2 regions of the Streptomyces boninensis genome follow, and region 2 is predicted to be linked to the other one. Evidence: predicted binding sites of a transcription regulator. Region 2 holds the regulator's gene; the other holds the start of a gene.
What was found. Region 2 encodes HrcA, which represses chaperone genes, less so after heat shock. Its sites were predicted from a motif close to TTNGCACTCNGNNNNNCNGAGTGCNAA; they were not measured.

Region 1: groL (chaperonin GroEL) is a predicted target of HrcA. The motif match lies at 1,972-1,998, and genes of this name have one in related genera.

Annotation. Positions count from the first base shown of each region.
Region 1 is NZ_CP183837.1:4,401,556-4,404,960, reverse strand. Features, by position in the region: gene ACNNMR_RS19935 (ABC transporter substrate-binding protein) at 1-218, opposite strand, end outside; gene ACNNMR_RS19930 (hypothetical protein) at 277-1,821, opposite strand; gene groL (chaperonin GroEL) at 2,159-3,405, shown strand, end outside.
Region 2 is NZ_CP183837.1:2,972,149-2,975,553, reverse strand. Features, by position in the region: gene ACNNMR_RS13495 (nitronate monooxygenase) at 1-236, opposite strand, end outside; gene dnaJ (molecular chaperone DnaJ) at 306-1,439, opposite strand; gene hrcA (heat-inducible transcriptional repressor HrcA) at 1,442-2,467, opposite strand; gene ACNNMR_RS13480 (MBL fold metallo-hydrolase) at 2,621-3,340, shown strand; gene ACNNMR_RS13475 (DUF3097 domain-containing protein) at 3,350-3,405, shown strand, end outside.

The sequences.
Region 1 (3,405 bases), 1.4 Mb from region 2:
ACGGTGATGGTGCTCTTCTCCAGCCCCTTGGCCTTGCCGGATGTCGCGCCGGAGTCGCTGTCTCCGCAGCCGGTGGCGATGAGGGCGGAGAGGGTGAGTAACGCCGCGAGCGCCGCGCGGCGGCGGGCGCGGATGCGTGGGTGGCGGATGATGGTGTCCCCCTGAGAACGGGCGGGCTTGATCGGTTGCCCATGACTGTCAGCAGCGTGCGGGCCCACCACAACCCGGGGCGAGTGTCCCGGACGCTTCCCGGACAGGCCCCCGCCCCTCCAGCGCTCAGGCCGGGGTGCGCGCCGGTAGCAGCACCGTGGGCGCCTGGTTGGCCGTGGTGAGCTCGCGGGCGTACAGGCGGACCAGGGGCGGCAGGCGGTAGTGCGGGCCGATGGCGGCCAGCAGGCGGGAGTCGGTGAGCTCCTCCAGCAGGTCCTCCGCCTCGTCCGTGTCGGCGACGAGCAGGGTGGCGGCCTGCCAGACGGTGAAGCGGGGCGGTGCCTTCAGGCCCAGGATGTGCAGCGCGGTTACGGCGGCGGCGCTGAGGCCGCGGCAGTCCTTGGCCAGGGCGTCGCGTACGGACAGGTCGCTGTAGGTCAGCCCGTCCAGCCGGTGCCGCTCGTCGGCGAGGTGGTCCAGCAGCCGCTCCACGCTCCAGTGCGGTCGCGTACGCAGCCGGGCCCCGGCAATCCGCAGCGCCAGCGGCAGCCGCCCGCACTGCTCCACGAGCCGCCGCGCGGCGGCGGGCGACGCGGCGACCGGGCCCGGCCCGGCGGTGGCGGCCAGCAGCCGCACTCCTGCCGCGAGCCCCAGCTCCCCGAGGTCGACGGCGTGCGCGCCCTCCAGCGCGAGCCGGCGGCGGCTGGTCACGAGGGCCGCGCAGCCGGGGCCGGCGGGGAGGAGGGGGCGCAGCCGGGCGGTGGCCTGCGCGATTGCCTGCGCGGCGGCGGAGGGGGCAGCGGCCACGGAGAGGGTGGTGGTGTTGGCGTGGGCGGTGGCACCCGCGTGGGCGGTGGCACTGGTGGGGGCGGTGGCGCCCACCCCGGCATCGGCGGCAGCGCCGACCCCGGGCCCGGCGGTGGCGCCCGCGCTCGCCTCCGCCCCACCCCCGTCCGCGGGTGCCGCGGCATCCGCGTTGTCGAGGACGACCAGCACCCGGCGGGTGGCCGTCAGGGTGCGGTAGAGCTCCAGGCGCTCGGACTCGTCCGGTGGGAGTTCGGTGCCCGTCACGCCGAGGCCGCGTAAGAGCCCGGCGAGGAGCGGGCCAGTGCCCGTGCCCGACCCGGCGCCGGACCCGCTCAGGTCGGCGTACAGCCGCCCGTCCGGGAAGGACGGGCCGAGCAGATGCGCGCAGTGCACCGCCAGCGCCGACTTCCCGGTCCCCGCAGGGCCGCTCACCGCGACCACCGCCGGGCCCGGCGACTGCGGGCCGCCCTCGGCCATGAGCTGCCGCCGGATGACGGTCACCTCGTCCTGCCGTCCGGTGAAGTCGGCTGTCGCGGGGGGCAGTTGGGTGCGCCCGGCCGAACCGAGCGCACCGGCGGCCGATCCCGGCAGCCCCGCGCGGCCCGCGCGCCCTGCCCGCCCCGCGAGCCGTTGATGGGCCCGTAACCAGGCCGCGACCTCCTCAGGACCGCCGCCGCAGGCCCGTACCAGCGCCGCCACCGGCTCCCCGCGCGGCAGCCGGGCGCTGCCCAGCAGCCCGGCGAGCGTGGAGCGCGGCAGCACGTCGCCCGCCCGCTCGGCGCGGGCCGCGAGCTCCCGGTAGGTCAGGCCCGAGAAGTCCTTCAGGTCTCTGAGCAGCGCCACGTACTCCTGTGCCGTCGTCACACGCCCCGGATCTGGCGCCCCTTCGCGCTTCGGCATGGGTTCAGTGCCCCCTTGTCCCGCGGCTGTCCCCGTAGCACCCCCGTGTCCCGGAGGTGTCCCGGACATCCCTTCCCACCTTGTCGCCGGGTACAGCCCGGTACAAGAGAGCCGCTTGCACTCGATGGGGTCGAGTGCTAATCATTGGCGTTAGCACTCTCCGAGTGAGAGTGACAACGTAGGACCGGTTCGGTGAGGTCCGTACAGGGGGCGGGGCAAGGAACCGCCAGCTGCACAGGCCGTCCGTCGCGGGCGCCGATGGTCCGGAGAAATCCACCCCAGTCCGGGAGGACCACTTCACATGGCCAAGATCATCGCGTTCGACGAGGAGGCGCGGCGCGGCCTCGAGCGCGGGATGAACCAGCTCGCAGACGCCGTCCGCGTGACCCTCGGCCCCAAGGGCCGCAACGTCGTGCTGGAGAAGAAGTGGGGCGCCCCCACGATCACCAACGACGGCGTCTCCATCGCCAAGGAGATCGAGCTCGAGGACTCCTACGAGAAGATCGGCGCCGAGCTGGTCAAGGAGGTCGCCAAGAAGACGGACGACGTCGCCGGTGACGGCACGACGACCGCGACCGTCCTGGCCCAGGCGCTCGTCAAGGAGGGCCTGCGCAACGTCGCCGCGGGCGCCAACCCGATGGCCCTCAAGCGCGGCATCGAGAAGGCCACCGAGGCCGTCTCCGCCGCCCTGCTCGAGCAGGCCAAGGACGTGGAGACCAAGGAGCAGATCGCCTCCACCGCCTCCATCTCCGCCTCCGACACCCAGATCGGCGAGCTCATCGCCGAGGCGATGGACAAGGTCGGCAAGGAAGGCGTCATCACCGTCGAGGAGTCGCAGACCTTCGGGCTTGAGCTTGAGCTCACCGAGGGCATGCGCTTCGACAAGGGCTACATCTCGGCGTACTTCGCGACCGACATGGAGCGCATGGAGGCCGAGCTCGAGGACCCGTACATCCTCATCGTCAACTCCAAGATCTCCGCGGTGAAGGACCTCCTTCCGCTGCTGGAGAAGGTCATGCAGTCGGGCAAGCCGCTGCTGATCATCGCGGAGGACGTCGAGGGCGAGGCCCTGTCCACCCTCGTGGTGAACAAGATCCGCGGCACCTTCAAGTCCGTCGCCGTCAAGGCCCCGGGCTTCGGCGACCGCCGCAAGGCCATGCTCGCCGACATCGCCATCCTCACCGGCGGCCAGGTCATCTCCGAGGAGGTCGGCCTCAAGCTCGAGAACGCGACCGTCGACCTGCTGGGCCGCGCCCGCAAGGTCGTCATCACCAAGGACGAGACCACCATCGTCGACGGTGCCGGCGAGTCCGAGCAGGTCCAGGGCCGGGTCAACCAGATCCGCGCCGAGATCGAGGCCTCCGACTCCGACTACGACCGCGAGAAGCTCCAGGAGCGCCTGGCGAAGCTCGCGGGCGGCGTCGCCGTCATCAAGGCCGGTGCCGCGACCGAGGTCGAGCTCAAGGAGCGCAAGCACCGCATCGAGGACGCCGTTCGCAACGCGAAGGCGGCCGTCGAGGAGGGCATCGTCGCCGGCGGCGGCGTGGC
Region 2 (3,405 bases):
GCGGCCGGGGTGCCGCGGTGGGGCATGAACACGTTCACGCCGAAGGGGCTGTCGGTGAGGGCGCGGAGCTGGCGGACCTCCTCGTACATCGCCTCGGGGGTCTTGTACCCCGCGGCGAGAAATCCGAGCGCCCCGGAGGCGGACACGGCGGCGGCCAGCGCAGGACAGCTGGCGCCGCCGGCCATCGGGGCCTGGACGATCGGGTGCGGTGAGAGATCACTCAGCGCGCTGGGCATGCCGTTATGTTGTCATGCGGGCGCGCGTGGCCTGGTCCGGGTGCCCGTCGCGTCGCCCGCCGCCGGAAGTCACCTTCCGTTGAAGGCGTCCTTCAGGCGTGAGAACAACCCCTGCTGCCCTGGCTGGAACTGGCCCGTCGGGCGCTCCTCGTCGCGCAGCTTCGCCAGCTGGCGCAGGATCTTCTCCTGCTCCTGGTCCAGCTTCGTCGGCGTGGTCACCTCGACGTGCACGATCAGGTCGCCGCGGCCGCCGCCGCGCAGGTGTGTGACGCCGCGCTGGTGCAGCGGGACCGACTGGCCGGACTGGGTGCCCGGGCGGATGTCGATCTCCTCCAGGCCGTCCAGCGTCTCCAGGTTGACCTTCGTGCCCAGCGCAGCCGCCGTCATCGGGATCGTCACCGTGCAGTGCAGGTCGTCGCCGCGGCGCTGGAACGTCGGGTGCGGCAGCTCGTGGATCTCCACGTACAGGTCGCCGGCGGGGCCGCCGCCGGGGCCGACCTCGCCCTCGCCCGCGAGCTGGATGCGGGTGCCGTTGTCGACGCCGGCCGGGATCTTGACCGTGAGCGTACGGCGCGAGCGGATGCGGCCGTCGCCCGCGCACTCCGGGCACGGGGTCGGCACGATGGTGCCGAAGCCCTGGCACTGCGGGCACGGGCGCGAGGTCATGACCTGGCCGAGGAAGGACCGGGTGACCTGGGAGACCTCGCCGCGGCCGCGGCACATGTCGCAGGTCTGCGGGGAGGTGCCGGGGGCGGCGCCCTCGCCGTTGCAGGTGTTGCAGACCACGGCGGTGTCGACCGTGATCTCCTTTGTCGTGCCGAAGGCGGACTCGTCCAGCTCCACGTCCAGGCGGATCATCGCGTCCTGGCCGCGCCGGGTGCGCGAGCGCGGGCCGCGCTGGGATGCCGTACCGAAGAAGGCATCCATGATGTCGCTGAAGTTGCCGAAGCCGCCCGCGCCGAAGCCGCCCGCGCCCCCGCCGTTCTGGGAGAGCGGGTCGCCGCCGAGGTCGTAGATCTGCTTCTTCTCCGGGTCGGAGAGGACCTCATAGGCGGCGTTGATCTCCTTGAACCGCTCCTGGGTCTTCGGATCCGGGTTCACGTCCGGGTGCAGCTCTCGGGCCAGCCGCCGGAACGCCTTCTTGATCTCGTCCTGGGATGCGTCGCGCTGGACGCCGAGGACCGCGTAGTAGTCCGTCGCCACTGTTATGACTCCGCCAGGATCTGTCCGACGTAACGTGCCACTGCGCGTACCGCTCCCATCGTTCCGGGGTAATCCATGCGGGTCGGGCCGACCACGCCGAGCTTTGCGAGGGCCTCGTTCTGAGGGCCTCCCGCACCGTAGCCGACCGAGACGACGGAGGCGGAGGTGAGTCCCTCGTGAGGGTTCTCATGCCCGATACGCACCGTGACGCCCGGCTCCTTCGCCTCGCCGAGCAGCTTCAGGAGGACGACATGCTCCTCCAGCGCCTCCAGCACGGGGCGGATGGTGCGGGGGAAGTCGTGGTCGAAGCGGGTCAGGTTGGAGGTGCCGCCGATCATCAGGCGCTCCTCGCTCTCCTCGACGAGCGCCTCCAGGAGGACGGCGAGCACGGTCGAGACCGTGGGCCGGTCGTCCGCCTCGAAGGCGTCCGGGAGGTCCTGCACCAGCTTCGGCACATCGGCGAACCGGCGGCCGACCACCCGGCTGTTGAGCCGGGCGCGCAGGTCCGCGATCGAGGTCTCGCCGAACGGGGCCGGGCAGTCCACGAGGCGCTGCTCGACCCGGCCGGTGTCTGTGATCAGCACGAGCATGATGCGGGCGGGGGCGAGCGGCAGCAGCTCGACATGCCGGACCGTGGAGCGGGTCAGCGACGGATACTGCACCACCGCGACCTGCCTGGTCAGCTGCGCGAGCAGCCGCACCGTACGGCCGACGACGTCGTCGAGGTCGACGGCGCCGTCGAGGAAGTTCTGGATGGCGCGCCGCTCCGGGACGGACAGCGGCTTGACGCCGGCGAGCTTGTCGACGAAGAGGCGGTAGCCCTTGTCCGTGGGGATGCGGCCCGCGGAGGTGTGGGGCTGGGCGATATAGCCCTCGTCCTCCAGGACCGCCATGTCATTGCGGACCGTGGCCGGGCTGACGCCCAGCTTGTGCCGCTCGGTGAGGACCTTGGAGCCGACCGGCTCCTCGGTGCCCACGTAATCCTGGACGATGGCACGCAGCACCTCGAGTCTGCGCTCGCTGAGCATGCCGCCCACCTCCAGCCGTGGTCCCTGGTGCTTCCCCCTGGCACTCTACGAGGCTGAGTGCCAGCTTTTCCCTGGCCAGTGTACGGCCGACCGCCGTCACCCCGGCAAGGCGGTCCGGGCGCGGGGCGGGGTGACTTCGCATAGCGTCGCGCTATGGACGCGGAGAGGGAAGAGCACGCGCGCTGGGAACAGCTCGCGCCAGGCGTCGTGCGCCGGAGGCTCCCGCACTGGGACGCGACCGCCGGTGCGGTGTGCGGTCCGGACGGCCTGCTGCTGATCGACTCCGGGGCGTCGCTGCGGGAGGGGGCGGAGCTGCGGGGCCAGCTCCGCTCGCACTTCGGCCGGCCGGTGACGCATATCGCGCTCACCCATCCGCATTTTGATCATGTGCTGGGCACGGCGGCCTTCTCGGGTGTGGAGGTGTACGGGCCGCACGGCATCGACTCGGTGCTGCGGGAGGGCAAGGACGAGCTGCGCGGCGATGCGGTACGGCACGGGCTTGGGCACCGGGAGGCCGCGGAGGCGGCGGATGTGGTGGTGGCGCCGCAGCATCTGGTGGCGGGGGAGTGGTCGCTGGACCTGGGGGGCGGGGTGGAGGTGCTGCTGGCGAATGTGGGGCCCGCGCACTCGTCGCACGACATGGTGGTGATGGTGCAGACCTCCCCGCCCATCGTCTTCTGCGGCGACCTGGTCGAGGAGTCGGGCGTACCGCAGGCGGGTTCGGATGCGCATCCGGCGCGCTGGTCGGAGGTGCTCGACCAGGTGCTGGAGATGGCGGGCGAGGACGCGGTGTACGTGCCCGGGCACGGGGCGGTCGTGGACGCGGCCTTCGTACGGCGGCAACGCGACGAACTGGCCGAGGGCTTGGGCTAATCTCACCGGATGCGATACGGCGACGTCGACCTCACACCCCCCTGGAAGAAGCCCAAGGCCGTGCC